DNA from 4 places in the Micromonospora sp. CPCC 206171 genome. Region 1 is predicted to be linked to each of the others. Evidence: riboswitches for the same ligand, from Rfam matches in the RefSeq annotation. Region 1 holds a riboswitch; each other region holds the start of a gene.
The links. Region 1 has a riboswitch for cyclic di-AMP ahead of V6U89_RS19035 (coiled-coil domain-containing protein). Riboswitches for the same ligand answer to the same signal wherever they lie in the genome.

Region 1 (3,854 bases):
GTTCCACGCGCAGCGCGGAGGGAATCCCCGTCCTTTAGGGCGGGGAGAACGTCAAAGCATCGACATGTGCACGTGGTCGGTGTGGTTCGACGGTCCGCTGTACGACTTCCACCCGGTGGCCGGGAACCAGATCTGCCGGTTCCAGATCACGTAGTAGATGCCGAGCCGGTCGGCGTTGCGGATCAGGAACGCGGCGAGGTTGTTGCCGTACATCCGGGTGTCGTTGTTGTGCCAGGGCGCGAAGCCGCTCCGCTGCAACGACCAGTCGCAGGCCTTGCCCTTCGGGTGCTCCCACGGCCCACCGGGCCGGTAGCAGCCCGCGAACCGGTTGAAGCCGGCCCGCCGGACCTCCTTGTACGCGTGCAGGGTGCGCGGCGTGATGGTGCCGGAGGTCGTCGGGTCGTCCTCGGTGCGCGACTCGGGACGCCAGCCGCCGTCCGCGGTTCGGCCGGGGCCGATCCGGGCGACCGGCGAGGTCGCGTCGACCAGGCCGCCGGTGAAGCCCCGGCCGCCGACCAGCTGGAGGGCCTTCTCGGCCTCCCGGCTCTCCCGGGCCATGTCGTTGGTGAGCTTCTGCTGCTCGCGCACCTCGGCGTCCAGCGCCAGCTTGGCCTGCTCCGCGCGGTTCTTGGCGGCGGTGACCTTGGCCAGCTTCTGCGCGTTGACCATGTTCAGCTCGTCCAGGGCGGCGGCGCGCCGGACGAACGAGTCGGGGGCGTCGCTCTCCAACAGCATCGCCACCGCGCCGATCCGGCCGGTCCGGTACGACTGCGCCGCGAGCTGCGAGACCGTCGGCTGCAACGCCGCCAGCTCGTCCTGCGCGCGCCGCACCTCCAGCCCGAGCTGCTGCTGGCGCTTCTTGGACTTCTCCAGCTGCGTCTTGGCCTTGGAATACTCGCGGTTGCGCAGCTCGATGACGTCGGTGAGCAGCTTGGGCTCGTCGTCCTCCTCGTGCCCGGAGGGGGTGGGGGTCGAGGGCGCGGCGATCGCGGCTGTCGGACCGCCGAGGATGGCCAGAGCGGCGAACACGGCCACCACCGGAGTCAACCAGCGGCGCAGGGGTGCCGTCACAGTGTTCCCTTCCGTCGACCGCCGACCGGGTTAGCTGACGGGTTCGGGACGGAAGTGGCCCCTACCGCTCGCGCGGATTCACCCCATGTACCTGGTTCCCCGGTTCGCCTCGCGGCGATTGGGCGGCGGCACCGCAGGCGCCGCTGCGCGCCTTCGGCGGTGACCGGCAGCGAGGTTACCCGAGAGTCGTACCGGGGATCTACGTCCAGAACCCGACTAAAAGCGTTATTTCGTCGTAGCGATGCGTGACGAGTGACGCGTTCGTCAGGTTCCGCGTCGGCGTCGGTCACGCTGCGGAGTCTCACCATGCGGTGTCCGTGCTCCTTTCCGGGTCGGGCCACCGTGCGGGGGCCGGGGTGGACGGTCGGCCGGGACGCGACGCGCTCAGCGCCTCGAGCGCCGTGTCCCGGTCGGCGGAGGGGCGGGGCGTGGGTGCCGGCCCGTTGTCCCGGGCGGGCTCGTCGGCCGGGCCACGACCGGCGGTGGCGACCAGCGCGGCCAGCGCGGTGGTCAGCGGTACGGCGGCGACCAGGCCGAGCGTCGCCACCGCGCTGCGGACGATCTCCTGGGCCAGGAACTCGCTGGTGAGGATCTGGCTCACCGGCCGGCTGTCGGCGGTGAGCAGGAGCAGCAGCGGCAGCGACGCGCCCGCGTACGCGAGCACGATGGTGTTCACCGTGGAGGCGATGTGCGCCCGGCCGACCCGGGTGGCGGCCCGGTAGAGCTGCGTCCGGGACAGTCCGGGGTTGGCGTGCGCCAGCTCGGTGACGGTGGCGGCCTGGGTGACGGTGACGTCGTCGAGCACGCCGAGCGAGCCGATGATGATGCCGGCCAGCAGCAGCCCGTGCAGGTCGACGTCGCGCTGGTACATCGACAGCGTGGTGGCCTCCTCGCTGCCGAACCCGGTCAGGTGGGCGGCAGCGGTGGCCAGGCTGCCGAGGAGTCCGGTCAGCACCAGGCTGCCGAGCGTGCCGAGGACCGCCACCGAGGTCTGCGCGGTGATCCCGTGGGTCAGGTACAGCACCACGAACATGATCAGCGCCGAGCCGGTGATCGCGATCAGCAGCGGCGAGCCGCCCGCCGCGATGCCGGGTACGACGAAGGCCAGCAGGATGGCGAAGCTGGCGCCGAGCCCGGCCAGCGCGGCCAGCCCGCGCAGCCGGCCGAACGCCACGATCGCCGCCGCGAAGAGCGCCACCAGCCACACCAGGGGCTTGCCGCGTTGGTGTTCGGCGATCTGGTAGCTGGTGGCGGTGGGGTCGGCCGGGTCGGCGAGCTGGACCAGCACCACCTCGTCGCCGACCGCCACGGTGGGCGCGCCCGGGCCGGCGGGCACCGGCGTCTCCACCTGCTGGCCGCTGTCCGGGCCCTGCTCGACCCGGACCGTCACGGTCCCGCACGGGCCCTCGGCCGCGCCGGGCGGCGCCTCCGGCGTCGGCGGGCAGGGTTCGGTCACCACCCGGGTCACCGTGCCGTGGTGGCGCGCCGGCTCGGCGCCGACGTCGGCCTGCCGCGAGTCGCGCGGCCACAGCACCAGGGCGGCGATCACCGTGACGACGAACAGCGGGACCACCGTCGCGACGAGGATCCGTCGCACCCCCGGTGGGGTGGACGGAGCGGGACGGGTGTGGTCGGCGCCCATTGCGAGTCTCCCAACGATCCAGGGCGGGGTACGTGTCAGCCGGCCGGTCGGTTCACCGGCGCAACGCGCGTGGCGAGCCGCGTACCCCGGTGTGGCCCCTGGGTGCCGGCGAGGTCACCCAGCGTGACCGGACGGTGCGGTCGCCCGGCGTGGCGACCCGCCCGGGCGGTCGCCCACGGCAGCCGAGCCCGGCGCGGTACGCGGGCGGGCGGCAGCTGCGGCGGATGGCGAGTCATGGCCGGAGAATCGTAGCCAGGTTCGGTGCGGGTCCGCCCGGTTCGGGCCATCGGCAGCGCGCCCACCGGGCATCGTGGGGGCATGGACCAGCACGCCGGACCGGCCGGGTCCCCGGGGCCGGGCCGGCACCGGGGGCACGACCGGCACGCCGGCCACGACCCGGAGATGTTCCGCCGTCGGTTCTGGTTCTGCCTGGCGCTGACCCTGCCCGTGGTCGCCACCAGCCACATGGTGATGGAGTGGTTCGGCTACCCGCTGGAGTTCCCCGGCCGGTCCCTGGTCGGGCCGGTGCTCGGCTCGGTGGTCTTCTGGTGGGGCGGCTGGCCGTTCCTCGTCGGCGCGGTGCGCGAGGTGCGCGACCGGGCCCCGGGCATGATGCTGCTGATCGGGATGGCGATCACCGTCGCGTACGCCGCGTCGCTCGCCACCAGCCTCGGCGCCTTCGAGCTGGACTTCTGGTGGGAGTTGGCCGCCCTGGTCACCATCATGCTGCTCGGGCACTGGCAGGAGATGAAGGCCGTCGGGCAGGCGCGGGGTGCGCTCGCGGCGCTGGCCGCGCTGCTCCCCGACGACGCCGAGCGGGTCGGGCCGCAGGGCGGCACCGAACGGGTGCCGGTGAGCGGCCTGCGGGTGGCCGACGTGGTGCTGGTCCGCCCCGGTGGCCGGGTGCCGGCCGACGGGCGGATCATCGACGGGGCCGCCGAGCTGGACGAGTCGATGGTCACCGGCGAGTCCCGCCCGGTCTCCCGGGCGGTCGGGGACCGGGTGGTGGCCGGCACCGTCGCCACCGACTCGGCGATCCGGGTCCGGGTGGAGGCGGTCGGCGACCAGACCACCCTCGCCGGCATCCAGCGCCTCGTGACGCAGGCGCAGCAGTCCGGCGGGCGGGCGCAGGCGCTGGCGG
Region 2 (3,854 bases), on a different contig from region 1:
GCCGCCGACGGCGCGCCGGCCGGCCGACCCGTCGAGTACGCGGGCCCGCGCGACCCCCACTGACCCCGGGTCCACCCTGGCCGGTGCGCTCCGGTTCCGGTGCCCGTGCGCCTCGCGCCGTTCGCGGCGTGTCGGGGTGACGTTGGCCGGGGATCGCACGACACGCCGCGAACTGCCGGCGCTCGTCCCGGCACACCTCAGGGAGCGCCGCGCCGACACGCCCGGCGACGCTGCGTTCACTCGGCATCGGCGGTAGCGTGGTGCCGTGCTTCCGGTCGCGCTCACCAGTCCTCTGTGGTGGGTGGCGCGCTGGAGTTCCCGGCTGCTGACCGGCCTCGCCCTGGCGGTCGCGCTCTCCGTCGGCGGTCCGGCCGTGCCGGACGTCGGCACCCTTCCCGCCGCCCCGAGCCCGGCCGGTGCCCCGATCCTCGCCGATCTGGCGGTGCCCGACGGGTCCGCCGTCCGCGCGGCCGCCGTCCCCGCCGTGACGCTCGCTGGCGGGGACGCCCCGAGCGCGGGCCGTGCGTTCGTCGCCCCGCCCGCCGCTCCGCTCGATCCGGTCACCTCGATCGACCCGGCCGGCCGGCCGGCCCATCCGGTCACCGCACCGCCGCTGCCCCTCACCGGGCTGGCCGCCGGCGCGACCGGTCCCCGCGCCCCGCCGGTCGGCTGACCGCCACGCGGGGGCCACCCGCGACCGCGCCTCCGAGAACCTCACCCCCGCACCCGCGCCCTCTGGCACGCGGCGACGCCCCGGCCTCGCCCCGTCGACACCGGGCCGGTGCGACTCCTCTTTCCGCATCCCGCTTCCGGGAGGTGCCCACCGTGAACACCGTCCTCTACCAGTTCCTCGTCGAGGTCCCGACCGCCGCCGCCATCTGGTCGGCCCTGCTCGTGCTCGCCCTGACCGTGCTCACCGTGCTGGTCGCCCGCCCCGAGCGGGACCCGGCCCCCGGCGAGTCGGTCGTCGACCCGTCCCCAGCTGCCGATCCCGCGACCGAGCTGGCGGACCTGCGCCGGTACGCCGAGGAGATCGCCGTCGCCGCGGCCGGCGCCGCCCAGACCGCGCGCCGGCGGCGGGATGCCTGGCTGGCCGCCCAGGAGGAGGTGGACCGGGCCTGGACCGCGTACGACGAGGCGGATTCCGCCGCCCGCCGGTTCACCGGCGCCGCCGCGCTGCCCGCCCCGCGCACCCCACGTACGCCGGCCGAGTACGCGGGCCGGGAGCGCTGGCTGCACCAGGCGGCGGTGGCGGCGCACTGGCGCGGCGAGCTGCCGGTGGAGCGGCTGCGGGACGTCTTCGCGCACCGGGACGGTTGGGACCCCCGACGGCACCCCGTCGAGCAGGAGGTGCTGCTGGCCCGGGCGGTACGCGACGGTCGGCGGGACGCGTACCGGGCGGCGGCCGGGCGGGAGCGGTCGGCGTGGCGGGACGCCGAACTGGCCGCCGCGGCGGCCCGCGCGCTCGCCGTCGAGGCGTACGCGGCGGCGGAGCGACTGTGTCCGGCGCGGCTGCCCGCCCAGCGGACGGCGACGGCGACGGCACGGACGGCGCTCGCGGCGCGGTGGCGGCCGGCACGGGTGGGCTGAGGACGCGACCGAATTGTTACCCGTATTTCCGTGAGTCGCGTCACGGCGACCGTGAAACCGGTCATCCGGTCACAGCCGGTGACATCGATCGCGACGATCGGCGGGATTTGTTGCCGTGCTGTCCGGTTGTCGCCCGGCGATCCCGGAACAACCGCCTGTCCCATCGAGCGAAGTCAGTGCCGAACTGTACGGCAAATTGGTCGCCCTGATCATGTTTACGCAGATCGCAGGGCTTGGCCGACCCGTGACCGACCAGTAGTGTCGCCCGGGTCCGGTGCGGTTTCCGATCGCAAGAGGCGACGCCGCGCCGACCCGCTCAATCGTGATTTCACGAACCGGGGACCCATGCACGTCCGGGGTGAATCCGCGGGCCACGGCCCGTGGTAGGGCGCTCTTCCCGCCCGAATCCGTCAGCTAACCCGGTAGGCGGTGTCGGAAGGAGTTCCAGCTCTTGCTGTTCCCTCGCATTCCTCGGCTTGCTCTCCACCTCGGTACCGGGGTGATCCCGCCGGTCCCTCGCGCCCTCGCGCGCTGATTCCGGCCTCACCCCGCCGCCCGGCCTCCAACCGGGCGCACCCCCCGCCGAGCGGCCTCGCACACCGGTTTCGACACCGCGGGTGACGTCCTGTCACGCGCCGGTCCGGCATGCCGCTCCCGCCCTCGTACCGTGGAGGAAACACGTGAAGCACCCCCTGAAGCGGCAGCTGCGACGCCTGGCCACCGAACGGTCGTACCAGTTGGTCGCCGGCTCGGCCGCCGCGCTCGTGCTCGTCTCTGGCGCCAGCACCCTGCTCGCCGACGAGGCGCCCGCCCGCCAGCAGACCTCGGCCGCCGTCGCCGAGGTGGCGCCCCGGCTGGACGACGTCGCGACCCGCAGCCAGGCCCGCGTCGCCGTCCCGGCCCACAAGCCGTCGCCCTCGGCCAGCCCCTCGCCGTCGGCGAGCGCCACCAAGGCCAAGGCGGACCCGGACGTGACCCGCAAGGCGGCCCCCAAGCCGCCGTCGACCAAGGTCCTCCGCTACGACTACCAGGCGCAGACCACCTACTACAACTGCGGTCCGGCCGCGGTGCGCAACGCGCTGAGCGCGTCGGGCGTCGAGCGGACCCAGGACGAGCTGGCCGGCCCGCTCGGCACCACCGAGATGGGCACCAACTCGGCGCTGGACACCACCCGGGTCCTGAACCAGATCGTCAAGGGTGACCCGTACCGGACCCGGATGTTCCAGGGCACCCCCAGCTCCGCCCAGATCGACCGGCTCCAGGCCGACGTGATCGCGGCGATCACCGACGGCCGGGGCGTCGTGGCGAACGTGGCGGGCAGCGCCACCGACACCGACGGCGGCTGGCACTCCTTCCCGGGCGGCCACTACATCGCGGTGGTCGGCTACAAGAACGACGGCCGGACGGTCCGGATCGCCGACTCGGCGGACCCGAACCTGCCGTCGTACTGGGTCAGCACCATCGACCTGGCGAACTGGATCGCCACCCGCGGCTACTCCGCCTGATCCACACCGTCGCTCGTCCGGGCACCGGCTCCCCTCAGGGGCCGGTGCCCGTCGCCGTTGGCGCGGATCTCGCGCGGCGGAGCCGGGCGGTGGCACACTGCGGCCCATGACCGACGACTCGGGTACCCGCCGGCTGCTGTTGCTGCTGCACGGGATGGGCGCCACCGGCGACGTGTGGCTGCCCTGGGCGCCGCTGCTGGAACACCGCTGCCCGGGCCGCTGGCTGGCGCCGGACCTGGCCGGCCACGGCTTCTCGCCGCCGCTGCCCGGGTACTCCTTCGCCGGGTTCGCCGAGCAGGTCGCGGCGGGGCTCGGCCCGGTGCCCGAGGGGGCCCGCCCGGCTGACCGGCTCGTCGTCCTCGGCCACTCCCTCGGCGGGGTGGTCGCGCTGGCGCTGGCCGCCCGCGACGCCGGGCTCCCGGTGGACGCGGTGGTCGGGCTGGGCATCAAGGCGGTCTGGTCGCCGGCCGAGCTGGCCCGGGCGCGCGAGCTGGCGGAGCGCCCGGTGACCTGGTTCGCCACCCGGGACGAGGCGGCCCGCCGCTACCTGAAGGTGGCCGGCCTCGGTGGGCTTTTCGCGCCGGACCACCCGGTCATCGACGCGGGGCTGCGTGCCGAGGACGGCCGCTGGCGGCTGGCCATGGACCCGGCCGCCTTCGCGGTGGGCGAGCCGCAGCTGCCGACTCTGCTGGCCGCCACCGACGTCCCGGTGCTGCTGGCCCGGGGCGAGCACGACCCGATGGTCAGCGACGCGCAGCT
Region 3 (3,854 bases), on a different contig from region 1:
CGACCATCGAGCAGTACAACAAGGTCCGCGCGCACCTCAAGGTCAACCGCAAGAAGTCGGCGGAGCTGGAGAAGAAGATCCAGCCGCTGGCCCTGCAGACCGAGCTGGCGATGAACCGGGTGGGCGACCTCGCCTCCCGGTACTACATGACGGGCCCCTCGCAGGACATCGGCGCGCTGCTGGTCAGCGCCAAGCCGGGCACCCTGACCGAGCAGCTGACCATCCTCGACCGCCTCGCCGCGCAGGAGCGCAAGGAGCTCCAGGTCGTCATCGACGCCCGGCAGAAGTACGACGGCGAGAAGCAGAAGCTCGATGCGCTGATCGCCGCGGAGGTCAAGCAGGAGAAGGAGCTGGCCGCCAAGAAGGCGCAGATCAACTCCGAGATCAAGCGGCTCCAGGCGTCGATGCCGAAGACCGTCGTCAAGGTGGCCGGCTGCCCGACCGTCAAGGGCGTGGTGAGTTCCGCCGCGCAGACCGCCATCCGGGTGGCCTGCCAGCAGGTAGGCGACCCGTACGTCTGGGGTGCCGACGGGCCGGACTCGTTCGACTGCTCCGGCCTCACCCAGTACGCCTACAAGGCCGCCGGCATCTACCTGACCCACCACACCGGCGCCCAGTGGAACGAGGGCAAGGCCATCCCGCGCTCCGAGGCGCGCCCCGGTGATCTGGTCTTCTTCTACAGCGACCTGCACCATGTGGGTCTCTATCTGGGCAGTGGGCTGATGGTCCACGCGCCACGGACCGGCAAACCGGTCCAGGTCACCAGCGTCGACTACATGCCGGTCGCCGGCTTCCGGCGACCGAACTGACCCGAGCTCGCCGCGAACCCCCGGTCGACCGACCGGGGGTTCCGCGTATCCGGGACCCGGCACGGCATGGCGGGTTGCGGATCGATAACGGTCCTCTCTACTCTGGTCCTTCGTCGGCCGCGACAGGTCCGTCCAACCCGGGCGGCAGTGGCCGGCACCGCCGAGTCGCCCGCGGGCGAGCCGGGGACCCAGGTAAGCCGGGGTGAATCCGCAGCCACTGCGGTAGGGCGCTCCCTTCCCGCCCGAACCCGTCAGCTAACCCGGTAGGCGGTCGCGGAAGAAGGAGCCCGGAGCCCGGTGGCACACCATGCCCCGCGGCCACCGTCGTACGGGTCGACCCAGGTCGCCCGGCTGACGGCTGCGCCGCGCCCACGCTGGTCCCGCTTCACCACCGTCCTTGCCGCCCTCGCCGGTGCCGCCGTCGTACTGACCGGCGCTGCCACGGCGGCCCACGCCGAACCCTCGGTCGCCGAGATCGAGCGGCAGATCGACCAGGACTGGAACAGGCTCGAACCGATCATCGAGCAGCACAACGCCACCCGTCAGGACCTGGCCGCCAAGCGCCGGCAGGCCGACGCGCTGGCCAAGCGCATCGATCCGCTGCAACTCCAGGTCGACCTCGCGATGAACCAGGTCACCGGGCTCGCCGCCGAGGCGTACAAGGGGGAGAACGTCTCCGCCGTCAACGCCCTGTTCGGCAGCAGCTCCCCCGCCGAACTGGTCGACCAGCTCGAAATGCTCGACCGGTTCGCCCAGCGCCAGCAGCGCGACGTGCGGACCGTCAAGGAGCTGCGGGACAAGCTGGCCGCGGAGAAGGCGCCGCTGGACGAGATGGTCGCTCAGCTGACCCGTACCGAGGCCCAGCTCGCCGCGAAGAAGAAGCAGATCAACGCCGAGATCGATCGGCTGCAGAAACTGCGGCTCAAGGTGTACGGCAACGGTGGCGGGGGTGCGCTGCGCCCGGCCCCGTGCCCGGCCGGCTATCCCGGCGGCCCGGCCGGCACGGCCGTCAAGTTCGCCTGCGCGCAGATCGGCAAGCCGTACGTCTGGGGTGCCGAGGGTCCCAACTCGTACGACTGCTCCGGGCTGATGCTCGCGGCGTGGGCGAAGGCCGGTGTCTCGCTGCCGCACAACGCCCGCCAGCAGCGCCAGGTGACCGCCCGGGTGAGCCGGGCCGACCTGCGCCCGGGCGACCTGGTCTTCTACTACGCCGACCTGCACCACGTCGGCATGTACGTCGGCGGCGGCTGGGTGGTGCACGCCTCCCAGGCGGGCCAGCCAATCAAGATGAAGCGGGTCGACGACGGGCCGGTCAACAGCTACGGCCGGCCGGACTGAGTGCGCGCCGGGCTCCCGGGGTGCCGGGGGCCCGGCCCGGCGTCAGCGGGTGGGCCAGGTGCGCCAGTTCTGCCAGGAACGGCTCGGGGTCGGCCCGCGCTGGCCCTGGTAGCGCGACCCGTAGACGGCGGAGCCGTACGGGTGCTCGGCCGGGGACGAGAGCCGGAAGATGCAGAGCTGGCCGATCTTCATCCCGGGCCAGAGCGTGATCGGCAGGTTCGCCACGTTCGACAGCTCCAGCGTCACGTGCCCGGAGAAGCCCGGGTCGATGAAGCCGGCGGTCGAGTGGGTGAGCAGGCCGAGCCGGCCCAGGCTGGACTTGCCCTCCAGTCGGCCGGCGAGCTGGTCGCCCAGCGAGATGACCTCCAGCGTGGAGGCGAGCACGAACTCGCCAGGGTGCAGCACGAACGGCTCGCCCTCCGGCACCTCGACCATCGAGGTGAGCTCGTCCTGCTGCATGGCCGGGTCGATGTGCGTGTACAGGTGGTTGTTGAAGACGCGGAAGAGCTTGTCGAGCCGCACGTCGATGCTGGACGGCTGTACCAGCGTGGGCTCGAAGGGCTCCAGCGCGAGCGTGCCCGCCTTGATCTCGGAGACCAGGTCGCGGTCGGAGAGCAGCATCGGCACACCATATCGAGCGGACCGGGTGACCTGCGTGTCGGACTACGCGTTCGTACACATGTTCGATAGGATGTCCGTATGGCTTCCTGGTCCGAATTCGCCGCTGACGAGCCCCGACTCGCCGACGGGATCCGCCTTCTCATGCAGCAGTACGGGCCGGGCTTCGGCTACCTGGCCACCGTTCGCGCCGACGGTGGGCCCCGGGTGCACCCGGTCTGCCCCGTGATCACCGACGAGGGGCTGTTCTGCTTCGTCGTCGACTCGCCCAAGCGGCGCGACCTCGAACGCGACGGGCGATACGCGTTGCACTCGTTCCCGCCGGAGGAGACCGACGACGAGGCGTACGTCGCCGGTCGCGCGCAACCGGTCACCGACCCGGCCCGGGTCGCCCGGGTGGCTCGCCTCGGCCGGGCGGCGCCGCAGGTCGACTGGCGACTCTTCGAGTTCAGCGTCGACGTGGCGATGCTGACCCGCCGCGACCAGGGCGGGCTCGGCCAGCCCGGCGAGGGCCACGGGTCCTCCGCCGTCCAGGTCTGGCTCGATCCGGTCGCCGCCCGCCGCAGCGGCGACGCCACCGGCGTACCCGATCGGCGGCCGGCCCGCCGCGGCCGCCACGGTTTCGACACCCGCCGCCCCGCCGCCTGACCGCCGAGACGCCGATGCCGGCCCCGTCGGAGCGACGGAGCCGGCATCGGCGTCTGCTGGGGGTGTTACGCCGCGCGGTACGCGTTCCACGCGGTCAGCATGCGGCTCGCCTGACCAGGGGTGAACTGGTACATGCACGAGTCGTACGTGTAGTCCATGAAGTTGGTGATCGGGTCCAGGCCGGCCGTGGTGCAGGTGTCCCGCCCGGTCGGGCACTGGAACGCCGGCGAGGCCTCGGCCGGGGTGTCGCTGACGCTGTCACCCGAGCCGGAGCATCCACCCTGGAAGGTGTGGTAGAGGTTCAGCCAGTGGCCGACCTCGTGGGTGCCGGTGTCGCCCTGGTTGTAGTTGGCGGCGGTACCGCCCGGCAGCGACTCGCTCAGCACGACCACGCCGTCCATGCTGTTCAGCTTCCGCTGCGGGAAGGTCGCCCAGCCGAGC
Region 4 (3,854 bases), on a different contig from region 1:
GAAGCGCGGGACGAAGGCCCCGTCCCCACCGGTGCCGCCACGCCGCAGCGTCCGCGTGCCCCGTCTGCCTCCGGGCGTGCGTCGTCGGCCGGCCGCCAGTCACCACCGGCATCGGCGTGACCGCCGCGCAGGGCCGCCACGGTACGCGGACCGACCACTTCGTCGGCGGTGGAGTTCGTCCGCAGCTTTGCCGAGGCTGTTGGCCCGTCTCCTCACCGCTGTCGTGGCTGGCCGTCACGGTGGGGGCACGGTCCGGTCCTTCTAGCCGCCGTCCGGCCCAAGGCCCTGCTGATCCTTCCTCGGAGTCGGCTGTCGGCGCTTCGCCTCGTACCGCGACACCGCCTCGCGGCGGCAGTCGAGACACAATCGCTCAGTTCGTTGCCTACCGTCCCGGGTTCGGTTGGCCGTTCTGGTGTTCTCAGCCGTCCGTACGTGCCCGTTGCGACATCGCCTCTTCAGATCGGCTGCCGTCCCCTGGTAACCGTATTTCTGCCGCGCGTAGGCTCTCGCACATTCGCGGCACTCGCCGTTACTACGTGACCTGCCGACGACGAATGTGTCGTGACCACGCGGGTGCCGTAGCCGTTCTCACGTGCGCGCCCGGGTAGGTACCAGCAGGTCGCAGTCTTCTCGACCAGCGCGAGAAAGCGGGGAAGGTGCAGGCGAGCCTGCTCGGGTGTGAGGGCCACGCCGAATTATCGCAGGATGTCGAACAGGTGTCCTACGCCGACACCCGGTTGTCGGGGCTGATCGCCCGTATGGCTGTCGTCGGCCGCCCCCGCGCTGAGCCGCCGCTGAGGCGTCCATTGTGCGTACCCGGAACAGCTCCGGCTTGCCCCGGACAGGGCGTCCGCCGCGCAGAGCCCGCACATTGTCCAAACCGGGGGACCGTCTGCAACTGCAGACGAGGGCCCGTCGCTCAGCCGGGTGAAGAACTTCACAAGAAGTGGGCAATCGCCCGAAACAGTTCCTAACGTCGTTCGTGTTCGCGATCGCGGACACCACGGCCGGTAACGCCTAATCCATGCCGCCGGCCGGTGGGACCTTTGTCAGCGGGCATGGAGCGGGGGACCCACACGTTCCTCGGTGCACGTCACCTCGGGGTGAAGCCGCCCACGGCGGCCGGGCTCCTCGGCCCGAACCCGACAGCTCACCTCGTCGGCGTGGAGGAATCCACATGGCAACTGAATACACCGCCCGTCACCGACGGGTCAGCTCGCGCCGCATCGCCGTCGGCACGCTCGCCGTCGGTGCGGTCACCGGGGTCGCCGCCGTCCTGGCGCCGGCGTCGCCGGCGAGCGCCGCCAGCGTCAACTGGGACGCCATCGCCCAGTGCGAGTCCGGCGGAAACTGGCACATCAACACCGGCAACGGCTACTACGGCGGCCTGCAGTTCTCGCAGAGCACCTGGGCCGGCTACGGCGGCAAGAAGTACGCCTCCCGCGCCGACCTGGCCAGCCGGGGCGAGCAGATCGCCATCGCCGAGAAGGTGCTCGACGGTCAGGGCATCGGCGCCTGGCCGACCTGCGGCCGCAAGGGCGGCTCCACCAAGAGCTACGCCACCACCAGCGAGAAGTCGCAGAAGTCGCAGAAGTCGGAGCGGCGCTCGAGTTCGCGGAACTCGTCGAAGGCCGCCTCCACCGAGCGGTCCTCGCGGGAGCAGCACAGCACCCGCAGCCAGCGGCGCAGCGCGCCGGCCGCGACCGGCGACGTGTACGTGGTGCGGTCGGGCGACACCCTGTCGCAGATCGCCGACGCCCGGGACCTGGCCGGTGGCTGGCAGGCGCTGTACGAGCGCAACAGGCGCGTGGTCGGCGCCGACCCGGGGCTGATCTTCCCCGGTCAGAAGCTCAGCCTCTGACCCCAGCACCTGGGCACCGTGACGACGCCCGGCCGGACGACCGGCCGGGCGTCGCCGCGTCCACGGCGCCGTCGTGGTTCGGGCCGCTGCCGGCGGGGTACCCGGCGCGCGTGGACCGGCCCGCCGGCGCGTCCGCGTCGCCGGGTCGTCGGGCCGTCGGCCGGGGGCGGGGATAGGGTTGGCCCTGGTGTGCCGGGAAGTCTGGTCGGCGGTGGATGACGCGACCCCTGCCGACGAGGAGACCCCGTGACCGACGCCCCCCGGCGCCGTACCAGCCTGTTCGCCCGCCGCTCCTGGGGCGAGACCAGCCGCATCTCCGCCATCCTCCGCAAGGAGACCGTGGGCGGGGCGCTCCTGCTCGTCGGGGCGCTGCTCGCGCTGCTCTGGTCGAACTCACCCTGGGCGGACGGCTACCGGGCGCTGCGGGACCTCACCGTCGGCCCGGCGTCGCTGCACCTCGATCTCACCCTCGCCACCTGGGCCGCCGACGGGCTGCTGGCGGTCTTCTTCTTCGTCGCCGGGCTGGAACTCAAACGCGAGTTCGTCGCCGGCGACCTGCGCGACCCGCGCCGGGCCGCGGTGCCGGTGGCGGCGGCGGTCGGCGGGGTGGTCGTACCCGCGGTGCTGTTCGTCCTCATCGCCGGGGTCGACGGTGCCCGGGGGTGGGCGATCCCCACGGCCACCGACATCGCGTTCGCCCTGGCGGTGCTCGCGGTGGTGGGACCGCTGCTGCCGTCGGCGCTGCGTACCTTCCTGCTCACCCTGGCGGTCGTCGACGACCTGCTCGCCATCGTCATCATCGCGGTCTTCTACACCTCCAGCCTCGCCGTGGCCCCGCTGCTGGCCGCGCTGGTGCCACTCGCGCTCTTCGCCGTGCTGGTGCAGCGCCGGGTCCGGTCCTGGTGGCTGCTGCTGCCGCTGGCCGCCGTGACCTGGACGCTCGTGCACGCCTCGGGAGTGCACGCCACGGTGGCGGGGGTGCTGCTCGCCTTCACCGTCCCGGTGCTGCGCAGCGAGGCCGCCGGCGGGCCGGACGCCGGGCCGGGCCTGGCCGAGCACTTCGAGCACCGGTTCCGGCCGATCTCCGCCGGGGTGGCGGTGCCGATCTTCGCGTTCCTCTCCGCCGGCGTCACGGTCGGCGGCCTGGCCGGGCTGGCCACCGCGCTGACCGACCGGGTCGCGACCGGCATCGTGGTCGGCCTGGTGGTCGGCAAGCCGGTGGGCATCCTGGCCGCCACCTGGCTGGTGTCCCGGTTCACCCGGGCCAACCTCGACGAGGGGCTGAACTGGCTCGACGTGCTCGGCCTGGCGCTGCTCGGCGGGATCGGGTTCACCGTGTCGCTGCTGATCGGCGAGTTGGCCTTCGGTTTGGGCAGCGCGCGTGACGGCCACGTCAAGGTCGCGGTGCTCACCGGCTCGCTGCTCTCCGCGCTGCTGGCGACGGTGATCCTGCGGGCCCGCACCCGGGTCTACCGGCGGGTGCACGAGATCGAGACCGCCGACGAGGACCACGACGGCGTCCCGGACGTCTTCGAGCCGGAGCCGGACCGCTAGCCTACCGGCCCCGCCGGGTATGCCCGGGTCTCGCTGGCCTTGACCGCCGCCCACACCCGCTGCCCGGGCTGCAGGCGAAGCTGGGCGGCGGCGGCCGGGGTGACGTCGGCGGCGGCCGGGACCGGGCCGGCGAGCTGCACCCGCAGGTTGTCCCCGTGCCGCTGCACTCCGGCGACGGTGGCCGGCCAGGTGTTGCGGGGGCTGCCGTCAGGCCGCCGCGGGTGCAGGGCCACGGCGGCGGGCCGGAAGACCACGAAGGCGTCGCCGTCCAGCCGGTCTGCGGTGACCAGGGCGAAGCCGTCGCCGAGGCGTACCCGCTGCCCGTCGGCGTGGCCCCGGTAGAGGTTCAGCCCGACGAGGCGGGCGACGTAGTCGGTGCGCGGCCGGGCGGTGACGGTGGCGGCGTCCCCCTCCTGCACCACCCGGCCGTCCTCGACGA

Region 2: another riboswitch for cyclic di-AMP. It lies ahead of V6U89_RS26870 (C39 family peptidase); the one in region 1 lies ahead of V6U89_RS19035 (coiled-coil domain-containing protein).
Region 3: another riboswitch for cyclic di-AMP. It lies ahead of V6U89_RS08210 (C40 family peptidase); the one in region 1 lies ahead of V6U89_RS19035 (coiled-coil domain-containing protein).
Region 4: another riboswitch for cyclic di-AMP. It lies ahead of V6U89_RS15915 (transglycosylase family protein); the one in region 1 lies ahead of V6U89_RS19035 (coiled-coil domain-containing protein).

Annotation. Positions count from the first base shown of each region.
Region 1 covers NZ_JBAKHT010000016.1:68,419-72,272, reverse strand. The annotation lists gene V6U89_RS19040 (RNA-guided endonuclease InsQ/TnpB family protein) at 1-38, shown strand, start outside; gene V6U89_RS19035 (coiled-coil domain-containing protein) at 52-1,071, opposite strand; cyclic di-AMP (ydaO/yuaA leader) riboswitch at 1,076-1,206, opposite strand; gene V6U89_RS19030 (YibE/F family protein) at 1,373-2,713, opposite strand; gene V6U89_RS19025 (heavy metal translocating P-type ATPase) at 3,032-3,854, shown strand, end outside.
Region 2 covers NZ_JBAKHT010000034.1:25,477-29,330, reverse strand. The annotation lists gene V6U89_RS26885 (acyltransferase family protein) at 1-63, shown strand, start outside; gene V6U89_RS26880 (hypothetical protein) at 266-673, shown strand; gene V6U89_RS26875 (hypothetical protein) at 826-1,590, shown strand; cyclic di-AMP (ydaO/yuaA leader) riboswitch at 1,894-2,034, shown strand; gene V6U89_RS26870 (C39 family peptidase) at 2,271-3,095, shown strand; gene V6U89_RS26865 (alpha/beta fold hydrolase) at 3,202-3,854, shown strand, end outside.
Region 3 covers NZ_JBAKHT010000004.1:242,565-246,418, forward strand. The annotation lists gene V6U89_RS08205 (NlpC/P60 family protein) at 1-809, shown strand, start outside; cyclic di-AMP (ydaO/yuaA leader) riboswitch at 958-1,094, shown strand; gene V6U89_RS08210 (C40 family peptidase) at 1,107-2,147, shown strand; gene dcd (dCTP deaminase) at 2,190-2,768, opposite strand; gene V6U89_RS08220 (pyridoxamine 5'-phosphate oxidase family protein) at 2,847-3,413, shown strand; gene V6U89_RS08225 (zinc metalloprotease) at 3,479-3,854, opposite strand, start outside.
Region 4 covers NZ_JBAKHT010000012.1:56,229-60,082, reverse strand. The annotation lists cyclic di-AMP (ydaO/yuaA leader) riboswitch at 1,005-1,179, shown strand; gene V6U89_RS15915 (transglycosylase family protein) at 1,178-1,861, shown strand; gene nhaA (Na+/H+ antiporter NhaA) at 2,108-3,415, shown strand; gene V6U89_RS15905 (ABC transporter ATP-binding protein) at 3,412-3,854, opposite strand, start outside.